DNA from 2 places in the Clostridium aquiflavi genome. Region 2 is predicted to be linked to the other one. Evidence: predicted binding sites of a transcription regulator. Region 2 holds the regulator's gene; the other holds the start of a gene.
The links. The regulator LexA, encoded in region 2, represses DNA repair genes until DNA is damaged. The targets are predictions, from matches to a motif close to CNAACANNTGTTNG.
Positions count from the first base shown of each region.

Region 1: a site for LexA is predicted at 2,956-2,969, ahead of RGC78_RS06880 (putative DNA modification/repair radical SAM protein). Genes of this name have one in related genera too.

Region 1 covers NZ_JAVJAN010000015.1:17,140-34,260, forward strand. Annotated here, with positions in the region: gene RGC78_RS06870 (M13-type metalloendopeptidase) at 1-702, shown strand, start outside; gene RGC78_RS06875 (TIGR03915 family putative DNA repair protein) at 843-1,583, opposite strand; gene RGC78_RS06880 (putative DNA modification/repair radical SAM protein) at 1,586-2,899, opposite strand; gene RGC78_RS06885 (HAD family hydrolase) at 3,228-3,857, shown strand; gene RGC78_RS06890 (CoA-disulfide reductase) at 4,424-5,758, shown strand; gene RGC78_RS06895 (FeoA family protein) at 6,092-6,301, shown strand; gene RGC78_RS06900 (FeoA family protein) at 6,315-6,536, shown strand; gene feoB (ferrous iron transport protein B) at 6,804-8,954, shown strand; gene RGC78_RS06910 (FeoB-associated Cys-rich membrane protein) at 9,025-9,198, shown strand; gene RGC78_RS06915 (hypothetical protein) at 9,327-9,983, opposite strand; gene RGC78_RS06920 (DUF1540 domain-containing protein) at 10,128-10,445, opposite strand; gene RGC78_RS06925 (NADH peroxidase) at 10,528-11,070, opposite strand; gene nadA (quinolinate synthase NadA) at 11,395-12,300, shown strand; gene RGC78_RS06935 (L-aspartate oxidase) at 12,306-13,619, shown strand; gene nadC (carboxylating nicotinate-nucleotide diphosphorylase) at 13,597-14,436, shown strand; gene RGC78_RS06945 (DMT family transporter) at 15,197-16,078, shown strand; PreQ1 riboswitch class I at 16,153-16,198, shown strand; gene RGC78_RS06950 (nucleoside hydrolase) at 16,470-17,121, shown strand, end outside.
Region 2 covers NZ_JAVJAN010000032.1:931-18,051, forward strand. Annotated here, with positions in the region: gene ybaK (Cys-tRNA(Pro) deacylase) at 1-238, opposite strand, end outside; gene RGC78_RS11990 (tyrosine recombinase XerC) at 936-1,925, shown strand; gene RGC78_RS11995 (YtxH domain-containing protein) at 2,045-2,575, opposite strand; gene RGC78_RS12000 (hypothetical protein) at 2,943-3,374, opposite strand; gene lexA (transcriptional repressor LexA) at 3,543-4,148, shown strand; gene RGC78_RS12010 (methionine gamma-lyase family protein) at 4,312-5,601, opposite strand; gene hfq (RNA chaperone Hfq) at 5,677-5,910, opposite strand; gene miaA (tRNA (adenosine(37)-N6)-dimethylallyltransferase MiaA) at 5,961-6,890, opposite strand; gene mutL (DNA mismatch repair endonuclease MutL) at 6,894-8,924, opposite strand; gene treR (trehalose operon repressor) at 9,158-9,871, opposite strand; gene treC (alpha,alpha-phosphotrehalase) at 9,908-11,584, opposite strand; gene treP (PTS system trehalose-specific EIIBC component) at 11,619-13,025, opposite strand; gene RGC78_RS12045 (hypothetical protein) at 13,183-13,350, opposite strand; gene mutS (DNA mismatch repair protein MutS) at 13,378-16,218, opposite strand; gene splB (spore photoproduct lyase) at 16,546-17,121, opposite strand, start outside.

The sequences.
Region 1 (17,121 bases), on a different contig from region 2:
TCATATAAAGAAGATGGATCACTTCTTGAAAATATAATAAATTTAGAGAAATTTTCATATAAACAACCTATAAGTTCTAGAGAATCATTTAACAAAATATCACCAGAAGATGTTAATGCATATTATGATGCTGAGTCTAATGAAATTACAATTCCAGCAGCTATATTGCAAAAACCGTTCTATGATATAAATGAAAGTAAAGAAAAAAATTTAGGTGGATTAGGAGTTATTATTGGACATGAAATTACTCATGCTTTTGATAATAATGGATCTAAGTTTGATGAAAATGGAAAAATAAAAAATTGGTGGAATGATGAAGATTATAAAAAATATGAAGATAAAATTAAAAGAATAGAAGAGGTTTATGGAAATATAGAAGCATTACCTGGGATAAAAGTGAATGGGGAAATTACTTTAGGTGAAAATATTGCGGATATTGGATCTATGACTTGTATGTTAGATATTTTAGATAAAATACCTAATGTAAATTATGATGAGTTTTTTAGAAATTTTGCTAGAGTATGGAGAGATGTAACTACTGAAGAATATAAAGTATTATTATTAAAAATAGACAGCCATTCACCTAGTGATATTAGAGTAAATACAGTATTACAACAATTTGAAAAATTCTATGAAATTTATAATGTAACTGAAAATGATGATATGTATATAAAAGTAAAAGATAGATTATCTATTTGGTAGAATAGAATTTTAGTAGGTTAAGTTTAATTACTATGATAAGTTTTACTTATAGATATACTAGAGAAGTGAGAGTATAGATAATTCTGTGTAAATACAAAATTATCTAATGTCTAGAGAGGTTAATGATTAGAATATAAATTTTAGTCATTAACCTCTATTATGTGCTTCCAATATCTTTTTGGCATCATTCTACTTTGTAATTTTAGATTTTTTCTTTCAACTATAGCTGTAGATTTGAAATATGTGCTCCAAAGTGTACCGTAGTTATCAGAATGTGTTTTCAATTTTTCATAATCTCTTAAATCAAGAGGAATTATTTCATAATTTATTTTATTATAAATTATTGCTTTTTCCCTATTCAAATCATGAATTATAAAGTATTCATTTTTAAATCTTTTCTTAAAATGGTCAGCTATAAGTTCTAATATATCATTATCAGGTTCAATAGAAGAATAGAAAAATTTATTATTTATAAGGTTGAATCTAATAAATCCTTTAAATCTATGACTTTCATAAGTTACTTTTTTATTAATGGTATCTATAAGCCTAATTTCATCAATATTTAAAAAAGAATGAACATCCTTGTTTAATTTAAAAGCAATTTTTAAATATTTAAGTAAGAGCATTTCTTTATTTTCGTAATTGCTTAAATATACAATATAGATTTTTTTTAGAGCTAATTTGTCTATTTTATAAATTATAGTATTTTGAACTTTCTCAGCAATATGAGAATTAGTATTTATATTAATAATTTCGCTTCCAAGCAAGGGTATATTATTTTTTTTACTACATATAAATAAATTTGTCTGATCATAATTAAAACTTTTATATAAAGCATTTAAAAGCCCAAAGAAAGTATCATCATATATTAGTATTTTCATAATTAAAAATCTCCATTTATAGAAGTTATTTTATCACTTAAGGTCTTAGTGTTCATTTCAAAAGAATCAAAAAATGATATTTGATTAATATTTATTTTGGAAGATGGTTTATAGGAATCTTCTAATAATTTATTTTTTATTATTAAATCATCAAAAGAAATATTTCCATAATATTTACCGTCACAAGTTATAAAATATTTAGATCTTTTTAAAATAACTCTTAATTTCTTCAAGTCTTCAAAAGTTAATCTATGAACTCTTCTGATCTTTAATATTTTTTTAGCAGAAGTAACACCAATACCAGGAATTCTTAATAATTTTTCATATGATGCAGTATTTATTTCTACAGGAAAATCATTTAAATTAGATAAAGCCCAAGAAGTTTTAGGATCAAAATTTAAATCAAAATTATCTGTACTATTTTTTAATAATTCATTTGCCCTAAATCCATAAAACCTAATTAACCAATCAGCTTGATAAAGTCTATGCTCTCTAAGAACAGGAGGATGACTTATCACAGGTAGAAGGGGATTATCTTTTACAACAGGAACATATGCAGAATAATAAACTCTTTTCAAATTATAGTTATCATATAATGCTTGCGATAAATTTAATATTTTAGCATCGCTTTCAGGGGTAGCACCAACAATTAATTGAGTGCTTTGCCCACCAGGAACAAATAAAGGTGTACTTTTTATGTTTTTTTTCATTTCTTTATAATTAATTATAGAATTTTTTATAGTATTCATAGGTTTTAATATACTATCTTTATTTTTTTGAGGAGCTAATAATTTTAAACTATCATTTGAAGGTAATTCTATATTTACACTCATTCTATCAGCATATTTTCCAGCTTCATTTATTAATTTTTGATCAGCGCCAGGAATCGCTTTCAAATGAATATATCCATTAAACTTCTCTTCTAGTCTTAATTTTTTCACAGTTTTAAGTAAAAGTTCCATAGTATAATTAGGATTTTTTATAATAGCAGAACTTAAGAATAACCCCTCTATATAATTACGCTTATAAAAATTAATAGTAAGGTTACATACTTCTTCAGGAGTAAAACTAACTCTTAAAAAATCTTTAGATGAACCATTTATGCAATATTTACAATCAAAAACACAATCATTTGAAAATAATATTTTAAGCAATGAGATACAACGTCCATCTGAAGTAAAACTGTGACATATTCCACTACTAGAAGCATCTCCAAGTCCATTGTTTTTATTTTTTCTTTTAGAACCTGATGATGAGCAAGAGACATCATATTTTGCTGCTCCAGAAAGAATTTTTAGCTTTTCCATTAATTCCATTTGTGTACACATCCTTATATATTAATCTAAACATATATCCTTAATAATATTATACACAAACATATGTTCCCATACAAGGGTTTTGAATTAGTGTATTTTAGGAAAAAAATGTGTGTTTTGTACTATTATATAAATAAATATATAACTTTATTTTTAGAATAAAATCTTAAATAAATTCATACCATAAAAGAAACTAAATTTTAATTATGTATATTAAAAAATCCATGTATTTGAAATATAAAAATTATATTTTAAAATTAAGAAGGAAAGAAATATTTAATTAGAGAAAATAAATAATATTAAGAATTTTATAGATAGGAGAATTTATATGGATAGTCTTATATTTGATTTAGACGGAACTTTATGGGATGCTACAGAAGCATTTTATATATGCTGGAATGAAGTTTTTTCAAAATACGATGAAACTAAGAAAGGAATGTCTCTTGAAGAAATTCAAAGTGTGATGGGAATGACAATGGATGATATATTAGAAAAGTTTTTCCCACAGTTAAGTGAAAAATCGAGAAAAGATGTAATAGATGAATGCACTAAAATTGAATTAAAGTATTTATTAAAAAATGGGGGTAAATTATATCCAGAGTTGCAAGATACAATAAAAGAATTATATAAAAAATATAAATTATTTATAGTTAGCAATTGTGTGGATGGCTACATACAATGTTTTTTAGAGGCGCATAATTTAAAAAAATATTTTCTGGATTTTGAAGATCCAAGTAGAACAGGATTAGAAAAAGCTGAAAATATAAAAATAGTAATGCAAAGAAATAAATTAAATAATCCAGCATATGTAGGGGATACTAAATGGGATGCAATAGCAAGTGAGAAAGCAGGAGTGCCATTTATATATGCTAGCTATGGATTTGGTGATTTAGATAAATATGATTATAAGATAAATAATTTAAAAGAGTTATTAAATATTAATAATATAAAATGTTAGTAAGATATTACAAGGGCTATATTTTAGGTTACAGTGATATATTTAATAGATAAAGTGCATCATAATTGGATTATATTCATTTTTAGTATTCCTAAGTTTAATAATTCAGTCTAATTTACTTATATATATCAATGATTTTTTTTACATTGCAAAAAAAGATATAAAATTAATCGATTTCATTAATTTTATATCTTTCTTAAATTGAAGATATTTATAGTAAAACTTATCTACTTTTTCTTTTAGCAGAGAATTTCTTATATAGTTTATAGATTAGTGCAACGGCAACTGAATATACCAATATAATACCGACTGTAAGTAACATTGATTTCATACGATCCATAATTAACACCTCTTTTTGAAATATTTACTATATAAATTATTTTAACATAATAATTAAATGAAAAGAAGATAAAATATAAACACTACTTTAAAGTATGTGTAGTATTTAAGGTAAATAAGAGTAATCAGATAAGAATATTGACCAATTAAAAGAAAGATATTATTATGTAATAAAGAGTTAAAGTAAGTAGAAAATATAATGTTTAATATAGAGTAGGAGGAAAAAAATGAGAGTAGTAATTGTTGGTGGAATAGCAGCAGGTACAAGTGCAGCTGCAAAATTAAGAAGAGTAAATCCTGAAGCTGAAATAGTAATCTATGAGAAATCAGATATAGTATCATTTGGTGCTTGTGGATTACCTTACTTCGTAGGAAATTTTTTTGAAGACTCACAAAATATGATTGCAAGAACTCCTGAAGAATTTATAAAAAGTGGAGTAGATGTTAAAACTAATCATGAAGTTGTTAATATAGATTTTAAAAATAAATTGGTTACAGTAAAGAATCTGAAGGCGGGTTCTCAATTTAATGATAAATATGACAAATTAATGATAGCGACAGGTGCAAGGAGTATAATACCTCCAATTAAAAATGTTAATTTAAAAAATGTGTACACATTAAAAAGTATGGATGATGGAAAGATTTTAAAAAGACTTTTAATGGAGAAAAATAATAAGAGTATAGCAATAGTAGGTGCAGGATTTATTGGATTAGAAGCAGTAGAAGCAGCTAAAAGCAATGGGAAAGAAGTTTCAGTATTTCAATTGGAGGATCGAATATTAAAGGATGTTTTTGATAAAGAAATTACTGAAGTATTAGAACAGGAATTAAGAGATAAAGGTGTAAATTTATATTTACAAGAAACTGTTACTGAATTTATAGGAAATGATAAAGTCAGTAAGATACGTACTAATAAAAGAGAAATAAATGCTGATATAGTAATTATAGCTACTGGAGTTAAACCTAATACAGAATTTATTAAAGATAGTGGAATAGAGATGTTATCTAATGGCGCAATTATTGTAGATGAATATGGCAAAACATCAATTGAAGATGTTTATTCAGCTGGAGATTGTGCAACAATAAATCAAATAGTTACAAATGAAAAAAGTTATGTACCTCTTGCTACAGGTGCCAATAAACTTGGACGTATTGTTGGAGAAAATCTAGGGGGAACTAATTTACCATTTCAAGGTTCATTATCATCTAGTTGCATAAAAGTTTTAGATATTGAAGCTGGAAGAACTGGTATTACAGAAGAAAAGGCTAAACAAATGGGATTAGATTATAAGACTAAATTTATAACAGATATGAATCAAACTAACTATTATCCAGGTCAAAATAAGATCTATGTTAAGTTGATTTATGAAGCTAAAAGTAAAAGAATATTAGGAGGACAGGTTGCAGGATATAAAGATGCTGTACAGAGAGTTAATGTTATTGCTGCATGCATATTTGGAAAATTAACAACTAAAGAACTTGGAATGCTAGATTTATGTTATTCACCACCATTTTCAAGAACTTGGGATGTATTAAATGTAGCAGGAAATATATGCAAGTAAAATAAAGTGATAAGTTTAAAGTTTAGGGATATTAACTAATGAATCTAGTTAATATCCTTTTTATGTAGAGAAAATTATATAAAAGATTAAAATTAGAAAATAATAAAGATATTATATATTAACAAAGAAAAACATAATAAATCATCATCAGAAAACGTTTTATTTTAAATATAAATTAAAAATAGGACAAAATTAATGAAAATCATTTTCAAGTTTGGATAAAAGTGTTATAATATCATCATGATAATAATTATCAACAGAAAAGATTATTCATTTTCATAAAAGGTGTACTATATATATTTGTATAAGTACATAATATGAGGAGGAGAAAATATGCCATTAATATTAGCAAATACAGGACAAAGTATGCCAATTAAAAAAATTAGAGGTAATGATGAGACTAAAAAGTTCCTATCAAGTTTAGGATTTATTGCAGGAGAAACTGTAAGCATTATTTCTGAAATTGCAGGAAGTTTAATAATAAAAGTAAAGGGAAGTAGAATAGCATTAGATAAAGCTATGGCTAGTAGAATAATAGTTTAAGGAGGAATTATTAATGAATACATTAAAAGATATTAAATGTGGACAAACAGTTAATGTTCTTAAGATACAAGGAGTAGGTCCTATTAAAAGGCGTATTATGGATATGGGAATAACTAAGGGCTGCGAGATATTTGTACGTAAAGTAGCACCACTTGGAGATCCAATTGAAATAAAAGTTAGAAATTATGAATTATCACTTCGTAAAGCTGATGCAGAAATGATAATTGTTGGGTAAGTATTAAATTAATGTATTTTTTTATTCTTTAGAAAATTGTATTCTTGGAAAGATTGTGGATAACTGAAAGATAAATTTAGCTAAAGGTTAACAAATGAACCATGAAGAATAAAAAAGATAATTGTAGTCACCTGCCATATTTTTCTCACATACGTTCAAAAAGGCAGATGCGTAAAAAATCGATACAGATCTAAAGTCGCTTTAGCGATTTTGTTTTATAATCATTTAATGATAATGATAATCTATATAAATTAAGGGGGAAGACAAATGTCAATAAAGATAGGTCTTGCAGGTAATCCCAATTGTGGAAAGACAACTATGTTTAATGACCTTACAGGATCAACACAATATGTAGGTAACTGGCCAGGGGTAACAGTAGAAAAAAAGGGTGGTAAATTAAAATGGAATAAGGATGTTGAAATTGTAGATTTACCAGGTATATATTCACTTTCACCGTATACGCTTGAAGAAGTTGTGACACGTGATTTTATGATGAATGATAAACCAGATGTAATAATTAATATAATTGATGCATCTAATATTGAAAGAAACTTATATTTAACTACTCAAATTTTAGAACTTGGAATTCCAACAGTTTTAGCACTTAATATGATGGACATTGTTGAAAAAAATGGTGACAAGTTAAAGATAGAAAAGCTTTCAGAACTATTAGGCTGTCCAATTGTTGAAACTTCAGCTATAAAAGGAAAAGGTATTAAAGAAGTTGTTGAAAAAGCAATTGAACTTTCAAAAAAAGAAAATGCTAATAACTTTAAGCTAGAGCTATCACAAGAAGTAGAAAGTTCTATAAAAGATATTGAACAAGCTTTAGATAACAGCAGTTTTAAGAATGAAATAGATACTAGATGGTTGTCTATTAAACTTTTTGAGCGTGATAAAAATATTTTAAGTAATAATAAATTTTCGAAAAATGTGTTAGATAAAGTAGAAGAAATAATAAATAAATGTGAAAATGAACTTGATGATGATAGTGAAAGTATAATTACGGGAGAACGTTATGATTTTATTGGAAAAGTAGTTTCTAAAGCAGTAAGAAAGAATAATAAAAATGATGAAACTACATCAGACAAAATTGATAAGATTGTAACAAACCGTTTTTTAGCGCTTCCTATTTTTGCATTAATTATGTGGGGAGTATATTACATAGCTGTAAGTTCACTTGGAACTATAGCTACAGATTGGACAAATGATACATTATTTGGAGAAATTATAAGTGGAAATGTTTCAACTTGGCTTGAAGGGTTAGGCGTAGCAGAATGGTTACAAGGATTAGTAGTTGATGGTTTAATTGGTGGAGTAGGAGCAGTATTAGGATTCGTACCTCAAATTATGATATTATTCTTCCTATTATCAATACTTGAAGATTGTGGGTATATGTCACGTGTTGCGTTTATAATGGATAGAATATTCCGTAAGTTTGGACTTTCAGGAAAATCATTTATACCTATGCTTATCAGTTCAGGTTGTGGAGTTCCAGGAATTATGGCAACTCGTACTATGGAAAATGATAGAGATAGAAAAATGACAATTATGTTAACTACATTTATTCCATGTGGTGCTAAGGTTCCTATAATAGCATTGCTTGCAGGAGCAATATTTGGTGGAGCATCATGGGTAGCACCATCAGTATATTTTTTAGGAATTATAATGATAATTATTTGTGGAATTCTTTTAAAGAAGACTAAACTATTTCAAGGAGAGCCAGCTCCATTTGTTATGGAACTTCCACAATATCATATACCAAGTTTAAAAGGCGTTCTTATGCATATGTGGGATAGAGGAAAGGCATTTATTATAAAAGCTGGTACAATTATATTTGTTGCTTGTGGAGCAATTTGGTTTATGCAATCATTTAATTGGTCATTAGAAATGGTAGATGCTGGTGACAGTATACTAGCAAGTATAGGAAATGTTTTTGCACCAATTTTTGCACCATTAGGTTTTGGTAATTGGCAGTCTGCGGTTGCAACAATCACTGGACTTGTAGCAAAAGAAAATGTTGTAGCAACATTTGGTATACTGTTTGGTATTGCAGAAGCAACAGAAGAAGATCCAACACTTCTTATGAATGTAGCAGGAATGTTTACAGCAGTAAGTGCATTTTCATTCATAGCATTTAATATGCTTTGTGCTCCTTGTTTTGCAGCAATAGGTGCAATAAAAAGAGAAATGGGTTCATGGAAATGGACTTGGATTACATTAGGATTCCAAACAGGTACAGCATATCTTGTTGCATTATTAATAAATCAAGTTGGTAATGCTTTATTCTATGGTGGAAATATAATAGGCGCACTTATATCTATCGCTATAGTAGTAGCAATAATAGCTGGAATTCTATTATCAAATAAAAAATCAGTAAATATAAATAGTAATGTTAAATTAAGTTATATAAAATAGTATGTTAAATATTAGTAGGTAATTATTTAAAATTATCTACTAATAAATTTTATAAGGGGTGGTGATACTTATGTTAGCTACAATAATAATAGCTAGTATTATATTTTTCATGATGGGATTAGTAGTGTTCAAAAGAGTAAAGAAAGCTAAAAATGGAGAAGGCGGTTGTGGTTGTGGGTGTTCTGGGTGTTCATCAGCAGCAATTTGTCATGGAAAAGATAATCAAGGAATAACTTTAAAATAATATTAATATAAAAAATAAGCTATAAGTATAAAAAAGTATACTTATAGCTTATTTTAAATTTAGCCTATGTTTTAAGTGTATTAACACTTTAGTAAAACATAGGCTAAATTTTTATGAGAATAATAGAATTAAATGCTTGCTGTTTCTAAATTGCTTCTTCTATTATCTAATGGATTAAGATTAATATGATGAACTGTTTGGTTTTCATCAGGATTCATAAGTACCCTATCTAAATGTATTCTACCATTAGGTGTATTTGCAATAACACATAAATTATCATAATTTTTGTGAAGCACCCAAGTATATGTATCAGTTACTACTTTTCTTAAATCTTCTTTAGATATTAATGCTTTATTTTGTACCTTACCATATTTATCTCTTAAAAGTATAGCTATAGTATCATCATTAACCACTTCATAATCATTTCTTATGTTACGTTCAACTATTTCTAAATTAGATCTTCTATTATCTAAAGTATCTCCATTAATATGTCTAATAGGAGTCTTTGGATTAGTATCTAAAATTATAGATTGTAAACTTTGCTTTAGTGGTTTAGACTTTTTATTCATTTTAGTTAAGCTTATATTTTGTACTATATAGCTATTAAGATCTTTGTTCCATTCAGCGAACCAATTACCTAGTTCTTTAACTTTATTAAGATCTTCAACATCTATTTTAGTTGTAAGTTCTTCACCATTTTTCTTTAAAATTGTAATAAAAGCAATTTTGTTATTAATTTCATAGTTATTTTCTACATTTTTATAATTTGTTTTTATAATGAACACCTCTTTCAATCTTACATGACAATAACAAGTATAACAGAGTAAGGTGCAAATACAAGATGTGTATTAAAGAAATTAAATAAAAATAAAAACTTTTAAATTCAGCATATAAATGAATTCAAAAGTTTTTAATTTGATTAGAATAGTTTATTTAGCTTCAAAACTTTGGCAATTAGTTTCTATATACATGTTTGGATTTGCTCCACTAACATTTATTGATGAAAGATCACAAAGGTTATTGCAATTGTGAGTACAAGTTTTAACAGTACAAACTAGACAATCACATTCACCAGAACTATTTGAATTATTAGTTAAATCACTATAATTTTTTTTATCTAAAAAAGATCCGCAGCAAGTATCACAATCTTTTTGTGCAGAATCTCCACCTATATCAACACGATTAGCGTAACAAACACCAGAACAGTTATGAGAACAATTATTTACGTCACAATTAATTTTTTGCATTAAAGACACTCCTCTTAAAATAAAATTTTATATTTATGCTATGTTTTAGTATTATATTTAAAATAATTTTAGATAGATATTTCTACTTAAAATATCTATCTAGTAGTCCCTTGAATGCTCTACCATGTCTAGCTTCATCTTTACACATTTCATGAACTGTATCATGTATAGCATCTAAATTCTCCTTTTTTGCTAATGTAGCTAATTTCTTTTTACCATCACAAGCACCAAATTCAGCTTCAACTCTAGCTTTTAAATTAGCTTTTGTATCAGGAACTACTACTTCACCTAAAATTTCAGCGAATTTAGCAGCATGTTCTGCTTCTTCAAATGCAATTCTTTTATATGCTTCTGCAACTTCAGGATAACCTTCTCTATCAGCTTGACGAGACATAGCTAAATACATTCCAACTTCAGTACATTCTCCTGTAAAGTTAGCTCTTAAGTCTTCTATAAGTTCACTAGGGATGCCGCTTGCTATTCCTATTTTATGCTCATCAGCCCAAGCCATATCATCCTTCATTTCAATAAATTTATCTGCACCTACTTTACAAACAGGGCAAATTTCAGGTGGGGTATCTCCTTCATGAATATAACCACATACTGTACAAACAAACTTTTTCATTATATGTTCCTCCTAAAATTTATTCATTCTAAAATAAGGAAAATTTATACTGAATTTCATATTATAATTTAGTATAAATTTTAATCTAAATTAGAATTTAAATTTGTAAATTCAACGTAATCTATTTAAAGTACGTTTTAACCTATTATTAGCACACAATAAAAGTATTCCCTCAAAAAACAAAAATATTTATTTATTATATTAATTCTGTTTATTATAATTTGGATTATTTATATATTGAAGATAAAAAATGGTGGTGATATAATCATTACATAAGTGTATATACAGATGTAAAATAAAATTGAAAGTGGTGTAACTATGTCTATAGATTTAATAGATAAAATATTAAAGTTAAAAAATGAAAAAAATGCAATAATATTAGCTCATTATTATCAGCCAGATATAATACAAGAATTAGCAGACTATGTTGGAGATTCGTATTATTTAAGTAAGATAGCTAGAAGTTGTAAAGAAGAGGTAATAGTGTTTTGTGGAGTTAAATTTATGGGAGAAAGTGCAAAGATATTATCTCCTAACAAAAAAGTATTAATGCCATGTATTGATGCAGGTTGTTTAATGGCAGATATGGCAAAAGAAAAAGAATTATTAACTTTAAAAGAAAAATATCCTAATGCTTATGTAGTATGTTATATAAATTCTACATATAAAGTTAAAGCATGTAGTGATGTTTCAGTTACCTCTTCAAGTGCATTAAAAATAATAAAGAATGTGCCTAATAAACAAATAATATTTTTACCAGATAAAAATTTAGGTCAATATATATCAGAATTTTTTAAAGAGAAGGATTTTATATTATGGGATGGATTCTGTCCATGTCACAATAAAATTTTAAAAGAAGATATATTAATGTTAAAGGAACAATATACGGAAGCAAAAATATTAGTTCATCCAGAATGTACAAAGGAAATAAGAGGTTTAGGAGATTATATCGGAAGTACAAGTGAAATAATAAATTACGCAACGGAGGATAAAGGCAGTGAATTTATTATTTGTACCGAAGAAGGGATTTTGTATGAATTAAAAAATAAAAATCCTAATAAAAAGTTTTATATTCCAGGAAAAAGTATATGCTGTGGGAATATGAAGAAGACAAGCTTAGAAAATTTATATTATACTTTGCTAAATATGAAAAATGAAATAACACTAGATGAAGATATTAGAAAGAGAGCATTAGTTTCATTAGAAAATATGCATAAGTTAGGGGAGTAATAAATATGGTTAGAAATAAATTTGTAGATGTTTTAGTAATAGGTTCAGGCGTATCAGGACTATACTGTGCATTAAATTTAAACGAAAACTTAAATGTTTTAGTAGTATGCAAATCTAGTGTTACATGTACGAATACTTATTTGGCACAAGGAGGTATATCTACATCAATAAGTAAAGAGGACATACCTATTTTTATAGAAGACACTTTAAAAGCTGGACAATACAAAAATGATTTAAAAGCAGTAGAGGTTTTAGCTAATGAATCAATGAGTAATATAAAAAATTTAATATCTCTTGGTGTAAATTTTGATAAGAACGATGATGGAACTTTAAATTATACTAAAGAAGGAGCACATTCAGTAAATAGAATTGTTCACACAAAAGATAACACTGGTGAAAATGTAGCAAAAGTACTTATTGAACAAGCAAAAGAAAAAGAAAATATAATGATTTATGAAAATACTTATTTTGTTGACATTATAGAAAATGAAAATAAATGTATTGGTGGAATATTATTAAAAGATAATGATCAAATAAATGTTTATGCTAAAAATGTAGTATTAGCCACTGGAGGAATAGGTGGATTATTTAGTGATTCAACAAACCAAAGAATATTAAAAGGTGACTCATTAGCTATTGCTAAGAAGCATGATATAAAAGTGAAGGATATTAATTATATTCAAATTCACCCAACAGTATTTTATGACGAAGGTAATTTTGAGAGAAGATTTCTTATATCAGAGTCTTTAAGGGGAGAAGGAGGAAAACTTTTAAATATTAATGGTGAAAGATTTATTAATGAACTTTTGCCAAGAGATGTGGTTTCTAAAGCTGTGTATGAAGAAATGAAAAAAACAGACAGTGAATACGTATATTTAGATATAACATTTTTAGATAAAGATTATATTATGAATAGATTTTCATCAATATATAAAGAATGTCTAAAAAGAGGAACTGATATAACTAAAGACTATATTAAAGTTTCACCAGCACAACATTTTTTTATGGGAGGAGTAGAAGTGGATATTAATGCAGTAACTTCAATGAAAAATTTATATGCTGTTGGAGAGACAAGTTGCACTGGAATTCATGGAGCTAATCGCCTTGCAAGCAATTCACTATTAGAGGGACTTGTATTTTCAAAAAGGTGTGCAAATTTGATTAATTCAACAGAAAAATATATCAATTCTAATATTATATCAGTAAAAAATATAAATAAATCAATAGAAGAATTAAGTGAAGAAAAAGAACAGATAGTTAAAGAATTGCTTGTTTTAAATGGGGGAATGGTAACAAATGAATTATTTAGTTGTAGATAAAATAATAAAAGAAGCATTATTAGAGGATATTCCAAATGAAGATATAACAACAAATTCAATAATAAAAGAAAGTAGCATATGCACAGTAGACCTATTATGTAAAGAGGAGGGAATACTTTCAGGATTAGAAGTATTTAAAAGAGTATTTGATATTTTAGGAAATGTTCAGATTGGATTTAATAAAAAAGATGGTGATAAAATATGTCCTGGTGAAAAAATTGCTTTATTGAAAGGTGATACACGTAATGTATTATTAGGCGAAAGAGTAGCATTAAATTTACTACAAAGAATGAGTGGTATAGCAACTCTTACAAATAAATTTGTTAACAAAATAGAGCATACAAGGGCTAAGTTATTAGATACTAGAAAGACAACTCCTAATTTAAGAATTTTAGAAAAGTATTCAGTAAAAATTGGTGGGGGAGATAACCATAGGTTTAATTTATCTGATGGAATTATGCTTAAAGATAATCATATAAGTGCAGCTGGTGGAATAAAAAAGGCAGTTGAGATGTGTAAAAAGAATTCATCATTTGTTAGAAAAATAGAAGTGGAGGCAGAAACATTAGATATGGTTAATGAAGCATTAGAAGCTAAAGTGGATATAATAATGCTTGATAATATGAATTTGAAAACAGCAAAGGAAGCAGTAAGAATAATTAATAATAGGGTTTTAATAGAATTTTCAGGTAATGTAAATATAGATAACATAAAAGAAATAGCAGAAATAGGAGTTGACTATATATCAGTGGGGGCGTTAACTCATTCAGCTAAAATATTAGACTTAAGTATGAAAAATTTAAGTATTCTAGATTAAAATAAAATTGATATTATAAATGTAAGCTTAATTACTATAAATTAAATCTTACATTATAATATCAATTTTTGATTTAAGACCTATCAACTTAGCAGAAAATTTATATATTCATAAATTAAACAAGATTCTGTTTTAGTAAATTATATAAGCAAGTTAAAGACATAGAATTTTAATAGAAATTTTATATTATAAACAATTAAAAAATAAATTTTAAATTTTTCTAATAAAGTATTGACAATAGTACAAAATAGAGATATTATAATATTGTAAATGAGAATCAATCTCAAAGCAAACATAACTCATTCAATGACAAATGAGACAAATTATTGCTATACACAATAAAAATTTTACCAAAGCAAAGATTTTATGAAGTGTACTATGAAAAAATAAATTAGCAAGTATTGAAAGCACACACTCAAAATACTAATTTACTAAATAAATAATTGCGTGACCTTATTATTTAGTTTGGATTTTTTCTGTTCTCCCTAAGAAAAAGTACATTTCATCAAATTATATATTATAATTAATCATACGTATTAAAATAGAAACTGCTGATAAAATTGTTATCAGCAGTTTTTATTTTATCCATATTTTGAATAAATGTTTATATATTATTTAACATTAAATTTTAAAGAACTAAAAGTAATATGTTATTATAGTTAATGGAAAGAATTTTATATGAATAAGTTATTGAAGCAAAGTTTTAAAAAATATATAAATTATATATAGAACTTTATTTAATTAAGAAAGTGAGGAAATCATGAATTTAGATAATTTTAGTAATAGAAGTAAAGGAATAATATTTATAATATTATCAGCATTTGGATTTGCAATGATGTCAGCTTTTGTTAAGCTTTCAGGAGATTTACCATCTTTACAAAAATCATTTTTTAGAAATTTAGTAGCAAGTTTAATTGCTTTAAGTTTAATAATTAAACATAAAGAAAGCTTTTTTGGAAAAAGAGAAAATCAAAAGATTCTTGTATTAAGATCTTTATTTGGAACACTGGGAATTGTATTGAATTTTTATACAATAGATAAATTAGTTTTATCAGATGCTAATATGCTAAATAAATTGAGCCCATTTTTTGTGATTATTTTTTCAGCTTTATTTTTAAAAGAAAAAATAAATACAAAACAAATCATATCTTTAATAATTGCATTTTTAGGAGCATTATTCATTATAAAGCCATCATTCAATCTTGAAGTAATATCGGCTTTAGCAGGAGTTGGTGGTGCTATATTTGCAGCAGCAGCTTATACTTGTGTAAGAGAATTGGGGGGAAAAGAAAAACATTATACGATAGTATTTTATTTTTCAACTTTTTCATCAATAGTATTATTTCCATTTATGATGCTATCCTATAAATCTATGACTATGATGCAATTAATTTATTTGATATTAGCAGGTGTTTTTGCAAGTGTAGGTCAATTTGGAGTAACTTTAGCTTATAAGTATGCACCAGCTAAGGAAATATCAATCTTTGATTATTCTAACATATTATTCTCAGCTATAATAAGTTTAGTTATATTTGGAGCATTACCAGATCACTTAAGTATTATAGGATATTTAATAATATTTACAGCTTCATTATATATGTTTCTATACAATAAAAAATTAGACAAGGTTCAAAGTAAGTAAATGTTACTTGAAAATAATTATAATATTTGATATACTCAATAAGAAAATTTAATAAAAATCCACTTTGTTAAAAAGTGGGAGAGGTTCGAAGACCATCCCTCTATAAAAAACTAGGCAATTAAATAAGATTTAATAAGTCGCATGGTTAATTGCGACTTTTTTTATTTTTCATGCTTTGAGATGGTTATTCTCAAGGCATTTTTTATTCTTTAGGAATTTATATTATTAAAAAATTTGTGGATAACTTTTAAAATAATGTATTTTAAAACATAGCCTTAAATTAAAAAAATCTAATAATATATGTGTTTAGAGAGAATAATAGTGGAGAATTAGATATGAAGAGTAAGCGTTGTATTTGTGTTCTAAACACAAAAGGTAAGGAGAAGTAGTAATGAATAAGAAAAAAATAATAATAGATTGTGATCCTGGAATTGATGATTCATTAGCAATCATGTTTGCATTAAAGTCTGAGGAATTAGAAGTAAAAGGTATAACTATTGTTTCTGGTAATGTACATGCTAAAAAAGGTGCAGAAAATGCTCTTAAAATATTAAAAGAACTTGGAAGGTTAGATATTCCTGTATATATAGGGGATGGGGAACCACTAACAAGAGAGCTAATTACAGCAGAAGATACTCATGGTGAAGATGGACTTGGAGAAACATTTTTACCGAAAGTAGAAGAAGCTAATTATAAAGAAGGCGCAGTAGATTTCATTTTAGATTCTTTAAAAGAAGAGGATGAATTATCAATAATAGCAATAGGTCCCTTAACTAATATTGCAAAAGCTTTAGATAAAGATAAAGAAACAACGAGAAAGATGAAAGAATTAATTTTAATGGGGGGAGCATTTAAGAGCTTTGGAAATTGTTCGCAAGTTGCTGAATTTAATTTTTGGGTAGATCCACATGGCGCAGAAAAAGTTTTTAATGAACTTAATAGAAAAATTACCATGGTTGGATTAGATGTAACAAGAGAAATTGTATTAACGCCTAACTATATAGAGATGTTAAAACAATTTAAGAATCCATTAGCAGATTTAA
Region 2 (17,121 bases):
CTTTTGCAGCTTTTTTCATATCTAATTCTTGTGCAACTGGAATAACATATACATAAAATTCTTTAGAATGTCCTTGAGTGACCAAAGTTTTAAAAACTTCATTTTCATCCTTATTTATTTTATGAGCAACAGCTACACCATCTATTTTTCCATCTTTATTTTGATAGTTATAAGTGGTATATTCTATTTTACTGCTGTCTAAAATTCTCATAGCATTAGTTTTACTTTCTTTTGCCATAATTTTTTCCTCCTGTTATATAAATAAAATATTACTGAATAAAAATCATTAGACCATATCTATAAATTTTTATTTAATTCATCTACCTATTAATTTTATATAAAAAATTCTAAGTAAATACATATATATATTATATATTATATTGTATTTTTGTCCAATTTTTCATTCTACTTCTATTTTTAAAATAGAATTTGAAAAACAACAAAAAGTGTAATTCTTAGAATAAAGAAAAATTCAAATTCAATTTTTGATACAAATTCAATATTATAATATGTGTAAAACTTTATATTTTAAGGAAAATCAAAAAGAATTCTAGTGATTAGTTTACTAAATAACAATCATTAAAAATTTAATTATTTTTACAATTTAAGGAATAAAATTATTCATGGATAATAATTCTTATCTAAATGAAAATACAAGACTGATAAATATCCATAAAATTAAAAGTATATAATTTAGCTTATTGGTTAATAATTTAAGTTAGATGGATAATTAAATTTATATTTTAATAAGCATTAAATCTAAAACCAAGATTAAAATTTCAAATAAATCAATTTTAATGCTAAAAATCGCTTAATTTTATTTCGGGAAATATACATTTCCCGAAATAATTGATTAAAAATTCATTTATTGGTATAATATATTTAAATCTTATGAAAATAGATTTAAATTATAATAAATGATGGTGATAAAATATATGAATTATGATATTGATTTTTTTCAAAACAACGACTTACCTAATTCGGTAATAGATTTTTTAAATTACTTAGAAACCATAAAAAATAAATCTACAAATACAATTGCTGCATACAAAAAAGATTTAACTATCTTTTTTAAATTCATGAAATTATATCGAGGACTTATTAAAGATAAAAATATAGAATTCGAAGAAATAGATATTAGAGATATTGATGATGATTTTTTAAAAGGTATAAAGCTTAGAGATCTATATGCCTTTATGTCTTTCATTGAAAAATATAGAAATAATAGCGCTTATGCAAGAGCTAGAAAAGTTGCTACTTTAAAATCTTTTTTTAAGTTTTTACAAGGAAAAGCTAAAATAATTGTGGACAACCCTACAACAGAGCTAGAATCCCCTAAGATAAATAAACGACACCCTGTATATCTTACATTAGATCAAAGCATACATTTACTTGGATCTTTAGATAAAAATGATAAAAATTACGCTCGAGATTATTGTATATTAACTTTATTTTTAAATTGTGGAATGCGTCTTTCAGAATTGTGTGGAATATTAATTGAAAAAATTAGAAATGATATTTTAACTATTATAGGTAAAGGTAATAAAGAACGTACAGTTTATTTAAATGATGCTTGCTTAAAAGCAATTGAAAATTATATGGTGGTTAGGGATGATTCTAAAGCTTTGCCAGAATACAAAAAGTTTTTATTCTTATCTTCTCACAATAAACCAATAAATCAAAGAACAGTTGAGATAATGATTAAAAAACATGTAAAAAATGCAGGGTTAACAGATGAAAAATATACTCCTCATAAATTGAGACATACTGCTGCTACACTTATGTATAAGTATGGAGATGTGGATATAAGAAGTCTTCAAAATATATTAGGCCATGAAAATATTTCCACTACTCAAATTTACACTCATGTAGATGATGATACATTAAGAGATGCCGTAAAATCAAATCCACTATCAAAATTATAAAGAATTCTCTCCTACTTTATAAAAAATCTCTATTATTATAGTCTAAAAATATAATAATAGAGATTTTAAAAATATAAGTAAATTATTTTACATAATATTTATACTGTAATTTATATTTATTATCTTATAGGATTTCCTAAGGTTTCTTTAAATTGAGCAACATAGGTTGGATCATTACCTTCATATACAACCAAAGTATTCCCTTTTTTATAATAATTAGGTTTAGTTTTGTAATCTACAGTGGCCCCTTCTATTTTCATTCCATCATCAGATATCCTTTTTATATCTTCATCAATTTTATTAGAATCATCATATTCATAAACTCTAACATAATCATTTCCGACCATGTAGTCAGTTTCTGTTCCACTAAAATAATCTTTTTTACTTCCATTTACTGCATCTTTAAGTTCATTACCAGCATTTACTACATCATCTTTAAAGTTTATTGCTGTATATTTTATGGTTTCCCCAGCATCTTTTGTTGCATCTTTAACGTTATTACCTAAATCCTTAACATCTTCTTTAACATTTTCTCCTGCTTCTTTCATGTTTGTTTTAGAATCATCAGAATTATTAGATCCACATCCTATAAACATTGAACATGATAGCAATGTAGCCAATAGTAAGGCTAAAATTGATTTTCTTTTCATAAATCTTACACCTCATTTCTAATTAATCTTCTAATTTAGTTTGCCAAAAAACACTTAATATATTCACATTCGTTAAAACCGCTATTTTTTTAAACATAATAAACATTATGTAAACTAATATAAATAAAAAGATGAAATAACTCATAATACAAAGCTATTTCATCCGGTACGATTTTAAATGAATAAATTTCCAAACAATTTATTAAAGTGATACTCTTGCAGCACTTTTAATGCTATTACATGTTTTTATTATTCATAGACTTATATAAACAATATTGCTAATAATAAAATTAATTTTTTCATAAAAATTATCTTTCTTTTTCACAACTATTTCAATAATAGTTGTGTTAAAAAAGGATATATTTTTTTATGCTTTATTTTTGAATTTTCTTACGCCAGGATATACTTCTTCTGTAAGTTCTTCTATATTATCATCATTAAATAATTCATTATCATCTAAATATTCAATATGATCGAATGCATCTTCATATTCTGTTTCTTCAGTAAGTTTAAATTCATCACTATTTAATCCTTTAGATTCAATGAATTTAGAATAAATATCTTTTAAGTTTAAATTATTTTGTTCTAATTCTTCTATTTGATCTTCATCAAGAGATGATTTTAAGTTATTAAAAAATTCTTCTTCTAAAATCTTATTTTCATCTTTAGTTTTTGAAATTTCTTCTATTTTTATAGCTTTAATATCAACACCATCTATTTCTAAGCATTTACCACAATTATCACATATTTTATTTTCATATATATCGCAATAATCATCATCATTATATTTATTTGTCATTATTAAGTACCCTCATTTCTATAATGAAATTGTCATTCTATTATATCAAAACCATAAATTTAAATCAAATAAAATATTAACTTTAATCTTTGAAACATACAGAACATAAGTTTGTTATATTATAAAACCTATGTTATAATAACAATAAGATAGAGAGGTGTAATATTAATGATCGAGAGTAAGGACAGACAAACGGAAATTTATGAATTTTTAAAATTATATATAGAAAACAAGGGATATCCACCTTCAGTAAGAGAAATATGCGAAGCTGTTTCATTAAGATCTACATCTACTGTACATGGTCATTTAAAAAGATTAGAAAAAAAAGGATTAATTAGAAGAGATCCAACGAAACCAAGAGCATTAGAAATAGTTAAAAATAATAGAGATAAAAAAGAAATGGTAAACATACCCATAGTTGGTAAAATTACTGCAGGTATTCCGATACTTGCAACTGAAAATATAGAAGACTCGTTTCCGATACCTCTTGATTATATAAAACATGATAATGAATTATTTATGTTAAGAGTATCTGGTGAAAGTATGGTTAATGCTGGCATAAGAGATAATGATTTAGCAATTATTGAAAGCTGTAAGACTGCATTAAATGGAGATATTGTTGTTGCTTTAATAGATGAAGAAGCAACAATTAAACGATTTTTTAAAGAAAAAGATCATATAAGATTACAGCCTGAAAATGATTCTATGGACCCGATAATAGTTGATAATTGTTCTGTTTTAGGTAAATTAGTTGGAATATTTAGATCTTACTAACTTAATCAATTAAATTTAAAACAATATAATTTAGTCTTTATTAAATTAGTGAATTAAATTAATTACTATGCTTTAATTAGTGCTGAAAAGTTATGAGCTGAAATACTAAGTTATAATTTAGTATTTCAGCTTTTTTAATGTTTAGTACTAATTAAATTTTTAGTTATTTTACTTCAAGTACTTTACTTAATCCTATTAAGATTCCTATTTTACCATGATCAAAGTTTAGCCCACCTTGCATATAAGCTATATAAGGTTCTCTTATTGGACCATCTGCAGACAATTCAATTGTTGATCCAGATATAAATGCGCCAGCTGCCATTATTATTTCACTATCATATCCTGGCATTGCCCATGGTTCACACACAGCAAATGCATCAATTGGTGAAGCTGCTTGAATTCCGTTACAAAATTGAATTAATTTTTTAGGATCACCAAATTCTATAGCTTGTATTATGTCAGTTCTCTTATCAGTAGATGCTGGGAATCCCTTAAAGCCAGCAAGTTCCATTGTTTTAGCACAAAATATTGCTGTTTTTACAGCTTCCATAGAAATGTGTGGTGCTGAAAATAATCCTTGATATAAACTTCTCATAAGTCCATAAGTTGCGCCATACTCGCCCCCTATTCCTGGAACAGTGAATCTATAAGAGGCTTGTTCAACATATTCTTTTTTACCAACTATATATCCACCACCTGGAGCAATACCTCCACCTATGTTTTTCATAAGAGATCCTGCCATAAGATCTGCTCCAACTTCTGTTGGTTCAATAGCTTCAATAAATTCTCCGTAGCAATTATCTACAAAAATCACAACATCTTCTCTTACTTCTTTTATGCATTTTATTACTTCTTCAATTTCTGAAACTAAGAAAGATTTTCTAGAAGCATATCCTGTACTTCTTTGTATATGTATTAGTTTTATAGCTTTATCATTTTTTAATGTCTCTTTAATTTTATCGAATTTAAATTTTCCATTCTCATCTAATTCAATAACATCTGTTTTTATATTGTATTCATCTAATGAACCTTTAGTTTTTTTGTCAGCAAGTCCTAATACTCCTAAAAGAGTATCATAAGGCATTCCAGAAACACAAAGTATTTTATCACCAGGTCTTACATTTCCCATCATAGCAGCACCAATAGCATGAGTTCCGCTTACGAAATTAGGTCTAACTAAACCTGCTTCAGCTTTAAATATTCTAGCATAAACTCTATCTAAAGTATCTCTTCCAAAATCATCAAGACCATATCCTGTTGTATTAGTAAAATGTGATTCACTTATTCTTTCTTCTTGAAAGGCTTTTAATACTTTAAGTTGATTAAATTCTCTTATTTCATCGTACTGTACAAATATATCTTCAGTCTCTTTTAAAGCTTTTTTATATAATTTAAATGCTTCTTCACTAATATTGTAATTATTAATTAAAAATTCTTCTGTTTTCTTTAACATTTTTGTATATTCTCCTCCTAGGTATTACAAGTATATTTCCTCAAAAATAAATAGGCAAATAATTGCCTATTTATTTTAGTTTTCATTATCTACAAATAAAATTGGTTTTTCTGGAGTTACAGTGGTTATTGCATGTTTATATATAAGCATTTGTTTACCCTCACTATCTAAAATAACAGTAAAACTGTCAAACCCTTTTACAGTTCCATTTAGTTTAAAACCAGTTGAAAGATATATTGTTACAGGTATTTTGTTTTTTCTTGCACTGTTTAAAAATATGTCTTGTAGATTATTCTGTTGCTTATTCATAAAACCATATTTACCTCCATTTTATTAATTCTCTTTATACCATTATAAACCTAGTTATTTGTTATGTCATCAACAATTTTGCTTAATATTTCCTCATCAGACAATACATCTTTATCTAAAAAAGTACATCTAGGATCTCTTCTAAACCAAGTTAATTGTCTCTTAGCATAATTTCTTGAACCCTGCTTTATCAAATTAATAGCTTCATCTAATGAAATTTTTTTATCTAAGTAATAAAATATTTCTTTATATCCTATTCCTTGCATAGATTGCATATCAGAAGTATATCCAAGTTTTTTTAATTCTATGCATTCATAAATAAGTCCATTTTCAATCATGATTTCTACTCGCTTATTAATCCTATTATATAACTTTTCTCTATCCATAGTTAATACATAATAAAATACATCATAATCTGTTTTATAAAAATCATCACCTACATTATATGAACTAAATGGCTTTCCAGTAATTTTATAAACTTCAAGAGCTCTTATTACTCTTTTTCTATTGTTAGGATGTATCTCTCTATAACTTATTTCATCTATTTCTTTAAGCATTTCATGGACATAGTTATTACCATTAGCTTCTGCAAGTGATTCTAGATAAGCTCTATACTCATCATCTTTTTCAGATTCTGTAAAAGTAACATTACAAGTTAAAGAATTTATATAAAGTCCTGTTCCTCCAACTATCATAGGAAGCTTTTCCTTAGCTATAATTTCTTTTATTGCTTTTTCACCTATATTTTTAAAATCTGCAACTGAAAATTCCTCTTCTGGAGAAACAATATCTATCATATAATGATTTATATCTTTCATCTCTTCTTTTGTAACTTTAGCTGAACCTATATCCATGTTCTTATATATTTGCATTGAATCTGCTGATAGTATCTCTCCATTTAACTTTTCTGCAAGTTTTATTGAAAGTTCTGTTTTCCCAACAGCTGTAGGACCTCCAAGAACTAAAATCTTTTGTTTCATTATTTAAACAATCCTCCTAAATTTTTTATCTATATCTGTACTAGTAAATTGAATAATAGTTGGTCTTCCGTGAGGACAATGGAAAGGATCATCTATATACCGTAACTCTTCTATTAATTTAACCATCTCTAACTCATCTAAAGAATCATTTCCTTTTACTGCTGATTTGCATGCTTTAGTTGCTATAGCATTATATTTAACTTCAGTAGTTTTACCTGATCCTAAATTTTTAAGATTATCTAATATTTCTAAAAACAAATTCTTAGGTTTTAGCTTACCTAGAAAATAAGGTACTTCTTTTAATGCTATAGATGTGCCACCAAATTCTTCAATAGTAAAACCAGCTTCTTTAAATATATCTTTGTTTTCTTCAAAATACGAGTAATCATCCATGCTTAAATCAATTACTGTTGGTATCATAAGGGGCTGTATTATTATATCTCCACAATTTATATCATTTAAATACTTTTCAAACATTATTTTTTCATGAGCTGCGTGTTGATCTATCATATAAAGAGTTCCTGCATATTCCCCTAATATATACGTTTTATTATATTGACCAATAATTTTTATAGCAGGAAACTTTGGAATTTTTTCTTTTAATAATTCTGATGTTCCTACTGTTTTTGATTTACTTTCCTTATATTTCTCACCTTTACAGCTATCTTCATACTTATTAGAGTTAGATGTATAAGAGGTTTCATAATTTACTTCATTATTGTCACAAATCACTTCTTTATTAGAACAACTATTAGCATCATCTTCTAATTTAATGTGATCACTTTTTAAATCAACTGGAATATTAACATTTAAAGGAATCTTATTATGAATATCAGTGTCTTTTTTGTATTTTTCATCATAAATATGATTATTTATGCTATTATCCTCGTATATAGAACATATGTTCTTTTGTGACAAATGATTAGTATTAAGCTTAACTTTTTCTTGTTCTTCTTCAATTTTAAATGTTATTTCCTCAATATTTAAATTAGGATTCTTACGAGTAGCTTCGTTTTCTTCTTCTGGTATTGAAAATGTACTAAAAACTTCTTCCTTTAAAGATGTATGAACAGCACCAAATATCTTTTTAAAAATAAAACGTTCATCATTGAATTTTACTTCTGATTTAGTTGGATGAATATTCACATCTATATATTCAGGGTATATATCTATAAATAATATAAAGAAGGGAAACTTACTTACAGTAGAAAATGATTTAAATGCTTGCTCTACTGCAATTCCTAAACTTCTATTCTTTATATATCTGCTATTTACAAAAATACTTTGATTATTCCTAGAACCTCTAGCGATATCCTCTTTTCCTACGTAACCATAAATAGTAGCAATATCAGATGTATCTTCAAAATATAATACATTTTCAACTATACTTTTACCATATATAGTTCTTATAACATCTTTCATGTTGCCATTACCATATGTATGAACAATCTTTTTCCCATTATTAAATAGTTTAAAACTAATGTTAGGGTTAGATAAAGCTATTCTAGTTATAATATCATTAATTAAAGATGATTCTTTAGATGTTGTTTTAAGAAACTTTTTTCTTGCTGGAACATTGAAAAATAAATCCCTTACTTCCATTATAGTTCCTTTATTAACTCCACATTCTGTAACTTCTGAAAATTTTCCACCTTCTATTGTAATTTCATATCCACATTCTTCAGTTTCTTGTTTTGTTTTTAAATTAACTCTAGCTACTGATGCAATAGATGGAAGAGCTTCCCCCCTAAAACCTAATGTGTTAATACTATATATATCTTCAGACTCTTTTATCTTGCTTGTGGCATGTGGCAAAAAAGCTTTCTCTATATCCTCTTTATAAATGCCATCTCCATCATCAATAATTCTTATTAAAGAACTTCCACCCTCTTCTATTTCTATTAATATATTCTTAGAATTTGCATCTATAGCATTTTCGACTAATTCCTTTACTACTGATGCAGGTCTTTCTACTACTTCACCTGCTGCAATTTTATTAGCTGTATCTTCATTTAATATATTAATTCTTTTCACATTTTGCACCCCCTTGTAAGTCTCTACTTTATAAGTAAATCTAATATAACATATTGCATGTATATTTAGATATTTAATTCCCATTTATAAGTTTCTTCAAATGTATTATATCCAATTTAATTGCTAATAACAAATCTAAATTATATTTACAAATACAAATTAAAAACTCTTAGGTTATATTTCTGAAAATAACACCTAAGAGTTTTTAATTATTTAATAAATCATTATAATTTTTATTTACGTCTTCTTGCAAAATCTACAAATTTAAACTTATCTGGTCTATGTCTAGACTCAGTATATTGAAACAGACTTGTATCATCTAAGTAAGTATAACTTTTAACAACAACAATCATATTAAAGTTTTTCATATTTAAATACTTTTTGTCTTCTTCTGTTGCAAATTGAACAGTTATTTCTTTTTTTGCATAAGCTATTTTTAATCCAAGTTCATCTTCAATATACTTATAAATAGATTCTTCACATATTTCTTCAGTGATATTTTCAACATATTTTTTTACTAAATAATCTTTATCTAAGATTATTCTTTCATCTGCGATGCTTCTAGATCTTATTATTTTCCAAACCTTATCCTTAGAGCTTAATTCTAGTTTTCTACTAATACTTTCATTTGGATGAACACATTCTAAAACTTCAACTTTAGTTTTAGAATTTGGTCCTAGTTTATCTGCAATTTCTTTAAAACTAACTACACCTGATACAGGAAAATCAAATTTATTTATATCTAACACAAAAGACCGTCTACCTTTTATCTTTTGTATATATCCATTTTCCTCAAGCAAAGTTAATGCTTTTCTTGCAGTATCTCTAGAAACTTTATATTCTTTCATAAGATCACTTTCTGAAGAAATTTCATCATTTGCTTTAAATATCCCATTTTCTATTTTATTTGCAATTTCACTATATATATTAAAATATTTACTCGCCATAATTTATCACCATAAACATTTTAACATAATATATACTTAATTCTCAACAATATAAACAACAGATTCATATGGTCTAAGTAAAATTTTATCATTTAAATCCATACTATCTTTATAATTTGAAATTAATATTCTACAATTTTTAAATAAAAGATTATGTGGTAATAATACCTCAGTCTTTTCAGCATAAAAGTTATTTAAAACTATTAATTTCTCATTGTTATATTCTCTAGTATATGCTAAAACTTTTTCATGTTCTTCAAGTATCATATTAAATGATCCATTTGAAACAACATCATATTCCTTTCTAATCTTTATAAGATTTTTATAATGATAGAATATAGAATCACTATCTTTTAATGCATTTTCTGCATTTATTTCTTTATAAGATTTACCTACTGGTATCCAAGGTACGCTAGTTGAAAATCCACTATTATTTTTATCATTCCATTGCATAGGGGTTCTTGAATTGTCTCTTGATTTTGATGCTAATATCTTATATATTTCTTCTTCATTAACACCATTTGCTTTTAAAATATCATAATAATTCTTAGATTCAATATCTCTATATTCATCTATTGAATTAAAATTAGGATTTGTCATTCCAAATTCTTCACCTTGATAAATATATGGTGTTCCTCTCATCATATGAATACAAGTTCCAAGCATTTTTCCACTTTCTTTATGATATTTATCAGTATTTCCAAATCTAGAAATTATTCTTGGCTGATCATGGTTACACCAAAATACTGCATTCCAACCATTCCCTTGTTCCATACCTTCTTGCCATTCTTTGAAGATAGATTTTAGTAATTTAAAATCAAAGTTCATAAGTGTCCATTTATCACCATTATCATAATCGACTTTTAAATGATGAAAGTTAAATACCATAGATAACTCTTTTTCATCCGGATTTGAATATTTAATACAATTATCTATAGTTGTAGAGGACATTTCTCCAACTGTTATTATATCGTTATATTTACCGAAAGTATTTTTATTTAATTCCTTTAAATATTTATGTATATTAGGACCATCTGTATAAAATCTTCTTCCATCGCCCATAGTATCATCTTCAAATTTTTCTGGTTTTGAAATTAAATTTATAACATCAAATCTAAATCCTTTAACACCTTTGTTTATCCAATGGTTTACTATTTTGTATATTTCGTTTTTAACTTCTGAATTGGTCCAATCTAAGTCTCCTTGTGTCTTATCAAATAAATGCAAATAGTATTCATCAAATTTATCTATATATTCCCAAGCACTCCCTCCAAATTTTGATTGCCAATTAGTTGGTGGTTTACCTTCTTTACCTTCTTTACCTTCTTTACCTTCTTTAAATATATAGAAGTCTTTAAACTTTTCCTCTCCATTTAGAGCACTCTTAAACCACTTATGCTCTGTTGAAGTATGGTTAAATACCATATCAAGCATTATATTAATATTTCTTTTTTTAGCTTCTTTAACAAGTTTATCAAAATCTTCATTGGTTCCAAACAAAGGGTCTATATTATAATAATCAGCTACGTCATAACCATTATCCTTTTGTGGTGATACATAAAAAGGAGTAAGCCAAATATAATCAATCCCTAATTCCTTTAAATAATCTAGTTTGTTTATTACTCCATTTAAATCGCCTATTCCATCTCCATTTGAATCATTAAATGATTTAGGATATATTTGATAAACAGTACTTTTTTTAAAGTCTTTCATACTGCTAATTCCTCCAATTTAAAATTATTATTTATTAGCTTAGTTTTTTCTTTCCAATTATTAAAGTTAACATAAATGGTACTACTATAGCTATTACCATTGCTACTGCAAACATAAGCATATGTTGTGGTTTAATTGATAGAATACCAGGTAATCCACCAATTCCTACAGAGTTTGCCATTACTCCAGTTGATACAGATATTACAGCGGCTATAGCTGATCCTATCATTCCACATACAAATGGGAATCTATATTTTATATTTATACCAAATAATGCAGGTTCAGTTACACCTAAGTAAGCTGATATACATGCTGGAATGGCTATTTGTTTTTCTTCTTCATTTTTTCTTTGAAGATAAATCATGGCTAAAACTGCTGATCCTTGAGCTATATTTGATAAAGCTATCATTGGCCATAAAGATGTTCCTTTGAATTGAGCCATTAATTGTAAGTCTATTGCATTAGTCATGTGATGTAATCCAGTTATAACAAGCGGTGCATAAAGGAATCCAAAGATTGCAGCAAATATACTACCAAATGCTGATGTTAATCCACCATAAACTACTGCTGAAACCCAAGATCCAATTGTCCAACCTATAGGTCCAAGAACAGTATGTGCTATTAATACCGTTGGTACTAAAGCAAAGAATGGTACAAATATCATTGAAATTGAAGAAGGAACTATTTTTCTAACTCCTTTTTCAAGATATGCTAGTACAAATCCAGCTAAAATAGCAGGTATAACTTGTGCTTGATAACCAATCATATCTATTTTTGCAAAACCAAAATCCCAAAATGGAATTATGTCAGCTTCTGCAACAGCATAAGCATTTAAAAGTTGAGGTGATACTAATGTAATACCTAGTACTATACCAAGTATTTGAGTTGTTCCCATTTTCTTGGTTACGGCCCATGTAATTCCAACAGGTAAGAAGTGGAATATCGCTTCACCTATTAACCATAGAAAGCTATGCGTTCCTGCCCAAAACTGTGATATTTCAATAAGAGTTTTTGTACTGTTTTCAAACATCTTAATATCACCTATGATATTTCTAAAACCTAATATAAGTCCTCCTACTATAATTGCAGGTATTAAGGGTGAAAATATTTCTGCTATATTAGCCATCATTCTTTGAACAATATTCATATTTGATTTAGCTGAACTTTTTAAGTTGTCCTTGCTTACTCCATCAATTCCAGCTAATGCAGTAAAATCATTATAAAATTCCGCTACATCGTTTCCAATAATAACTTGAAACTGCCCTGCTTGAGTAAATGTACCCTTAACAGATTTTATTTTTTTAATTTTTTCTTCATCTGCAATAGATGTATCATTTAAAACAAATCTCATTCTTGTTGCACAATGTGATACAGCACTTATATTTTCTTTTCCACCAATGAATTCTAATAACTCTTTAACTTCCTTATTATACTTAGACATTATTTTTCCCTCCCTCTCAATACATATACGTATATGTTGTGATTAAATAATAACCTATACGTATATGTATTGTCAATGTTTACATTAAACTTTTTTATTTAGTAAAAAATACCTTAAAACAAACTATTAGATTAGAATGTTTTAAGGTATCTTAAATTTAATTTACATCATCATTAAAAATCTTAGCTTCTCTAATTACATAATTACATTGGGGATTTGGACAAGCTCTCTCTATTATTATATATGCTCCATCTATTTTACGTTTTCTAAGTAGATTTTTACTGCATTTTGGACATTCTAAAGGAATACTACAACCACAATTCATAAATTTATCTCCTATTTATCATTTTTATTAAAGTTTTTTTGCATCTGTAACTAATTTATATAAAGTATTCATAGCTTCCATAGGATTAAGGTTTAATATATCTACTTCACTAAGTTCTTTTATAAAACTTTCTTTTTCTATAAATTCAAAGTTAATTTGCATATTGTCATTAGAAACATCTTTATGCTTCTTGGTGTGTTTATTATTGTTTGATTCTTTTAACTCTTTTATTTCAGATTTTAAAGATTTTATAGTTTCTTCATACTCTGCATTTTGAGTTTCAACTCTTAAGATTCTCTCTTCAGTATAGTTACAACTAGTTTCATTTATATCTATATTTTGATCTAGATTATTTTGTGCATTAGAAATAATTTTATCCTCTTCATTTTTAGTAGAATCAATAGCAATTTCTTTTTCTTCATCTGAATCCATTGAACATGCTGATACTTTATTTATATCAAAGGCATTTTTGCCTTCTAAATCCTCAAGAATTTCTCTAGCACGATTAATAACATTCTCAGGAAGTCCTGCAAGCTTTGCAACTTCTATACCGTAAGATTCATCTGCACCGCCCTCTACTATTTTTCTTAAAAAGACTACGTTATCTTTTAATTTTTTAACTGCTACAGAGTAATTTTTAACTCCAGGTAAAATCCCTTCAAGTTTAACAAGTTCATGATAGTGAGTTGCAAATAAAGTTTTGCATCTTAAATCCTTATTCTTAGTTATATATTCAATAACAGACCAAGCAATTGAAAGTCCATCATAAGTTGAAGTTCCTCTTCCCACTTCATCAAGTAAAACTAAACTATTACTTGTAGCATTTTTTAAAATATTAGAAACTTCCCACATTTCAACCATAAATGTAGACTTTCCACCTGCTAAATCATCAGATGCTCCTATTCTTGTAAAGATCTTATCACAGATAGATATGTTTGCACTAGTTGCAGGTACAAATGAACCTATTTGAGCCATCAATGTTATAAGGGCTACCTGTCTCATATACGTAGATTTACCAGCCATGTTAGGTCCTGTAATAAGAAGTAATTCCTTATCAGTTTGATTTAATGCAGTATTATTTGATACAAAGTCTCCCTTTCCAATTACTTTTTCAACTACAGGGTGTCTTCCATCAGTTATTTTGATTAATCCATCTGTATTTATTTCAGGTTTAATATAATCATTTTCTAAAGCAACTAAAGCTAAAGTTGAAATACCATCTAAATCTGATATTATCCTAGCGCTCTTTTTTAATCTGCTTATTTCTTTTTCAATTTTATCTCTTATTTCAACAAATATAGAATATTCTAAGTTAATAAGTTTTTCTTCAGAACCTAAAATTTTATCTTCCATAACTTTAAGTTCTTCAGTTATAAATCTTTCAGCATTAGCTAATGTTTGCTTTCTTATATATCTACCTTCTGGGATAGAATTATAATTTGATTTACTTATTTCTATATAGTATCCAAATACCTTATTATAACCAACCTTTAAAGACTTAATACCTGTAAATTCACGTTCTCTATTTTCAAGAGCAGCAATCCACTCTTTTCCATGAAGTTTACTTTGACGTAATTCATCTACTAAAGTATTATATCCATCTTTTATTATGTTTCCTTCTTTTAAACTTAAACCAGGATCTTCTTTAATAGAGTCATTTAATAAATCTCTTACATCAATCAATTCATCTAAATTTTCATAGTATCCTTTTAACAATTCAGAACTAGTATCTTTTAAAAGTTCCTTAATACATGGAAGTTTATCTAAAGATGATTTAAGAGATAATAAATCTTTAGCATTGACATTTTTATTGGATATTTTACCAACAATTCGTTCTATATCATAAATTTCTTTTAAAGCGCTTCTTAAGTCTTCATTGAAACCTATTGAATTAAATACTTCTTCAACTCCACTTAATCTTTTTTCTATTTCATCTTTAACTATAAGAGGTTCATCTATCCATTTTCTTAAAGTTCTTCCCCCCATAGATGTTGCACTTTTATCAAGAACCCAAAGAAGAGATCCTTTTTTAGTTTTTTCTCTTATACTTTCTGTAAGCTCTAAGTTTCTTCTTGAATTTCCATCTATGGTCATATAATTTATAATTTCATATTGTTCTAATAAATTGATATTCGTTAAACTCATCTTTTGAGTTTCATTTATATATTTAAGAAGTACTTTACTTGGAATCTCTCTTTCTATTGTTAATCCACTTACTTCTAAGTCTGAAAACTGCTCTATAAGTTCTTCTTTTGAAACTAAAAACTCATTAAAATCTTTTTTCGTTATAAGAACAGGAAGTACATTGTTTATTTCTTCTAACAATTCTTCGCTTATATTATTGTCAACTAGTATTTCTTTTGGAGAAACCTTTGAAATCTCATCTAATAAGCTCATCTTAATATTATTAAAAGATGTAGTTTTAAATTCACCAGTACTTATATCAGACATTGCTATTCCAAATTTATCTTCATATCCATATATCACCATTAAATATGTATTATCATTTTCTAAATTAGAATTACTATCTATAAATGTTCCTGGAGTTATTACTTTTACAACTCCTCTTTTTACTATTCCTTTGCTTTGCTTGGGATCTTCAAGTTGTTCACATATAGCAACCTTATATCCTTTAGTAACAAGTCTTGGGATGTATGCAGCAGCTGCATGATGTGGAATACCACACATTGGTGCTCTTTCTTCAAGTCCACAATTTTTGCCTGTTAAAACAAGTTCAAGCTCTCTAGATACAGTTAGTGCATCATCAAAGAACATCTCATAAAAGTCACCTAATCTATAAAATAGAATACAATCATTATATTCTTCTTTTGTTTTCATGTACTCTACCATCATTGGCGTTAAAGCCATAATAATTTCCTCCTTTTAATTAGGTATAATAACATTTAATATTCTTACCTAATTTTAAACTTAAAATCAAGTCTTATTTTATCATAGGGGGAACCAGTAATCAAAATTAACTTAAAAATTACTTTATTCAAATAATATTAATTTTACTATATAACTAAAAAACAAAATATTATCACCATTGTTAATAATAGTCCGTTATTTAAAACATTAAAAACCATAAGCAAGGCTAAAATAATAATTACTACCCATATAACTGAATAATATAATTTATAAAAATTTTAAACAAAATATAAAAAAGCCTTCCAAAATAAAATGGAAGACTTTCTTTTAAATAATATACTTTATAACACTATTTTCAAACAATTCATTTATTTTAATTGTAAAAAATGATTTAACCTCTTCTAGCTGTTCTTTAGTATAAACATATTTTCCATATCCAAATTGACCGTACTTATATTTACGTTCTTCATCATTCATTGGTAAAGTATTATCTGGAAATACTTCATTTATAACATTTTTTGCTCTTGTAGTATATCTATGGGTTATAACTTCAAATGATAATGGATATTTTAAATCCTTAGGCATCTTATCATGTAATCTTATCAGAAGCTCATTGTAGTCTTCTTTCCAATTTTCATATAAAAATACTGGAGCTATTATAAATCCAATTGGATACTGTGCTTTTGCAACTTTTTCACAGGCTTCAAGTCTTAAATCATAAGAAGATGTTCTATTTTCAAAATCATTTATTACTTTATTCGTATTTAGAGTAAATCTAATTTCTGTCTTTCCTTTATGATTTATATTCAAAAGCGTATCTACATCATTATATTTAGTTACAAATCTAAATTTACCTTTTTCTTCATTTGCAAAAAATTCAATAGCTTTTTGTAAAGAATGAGT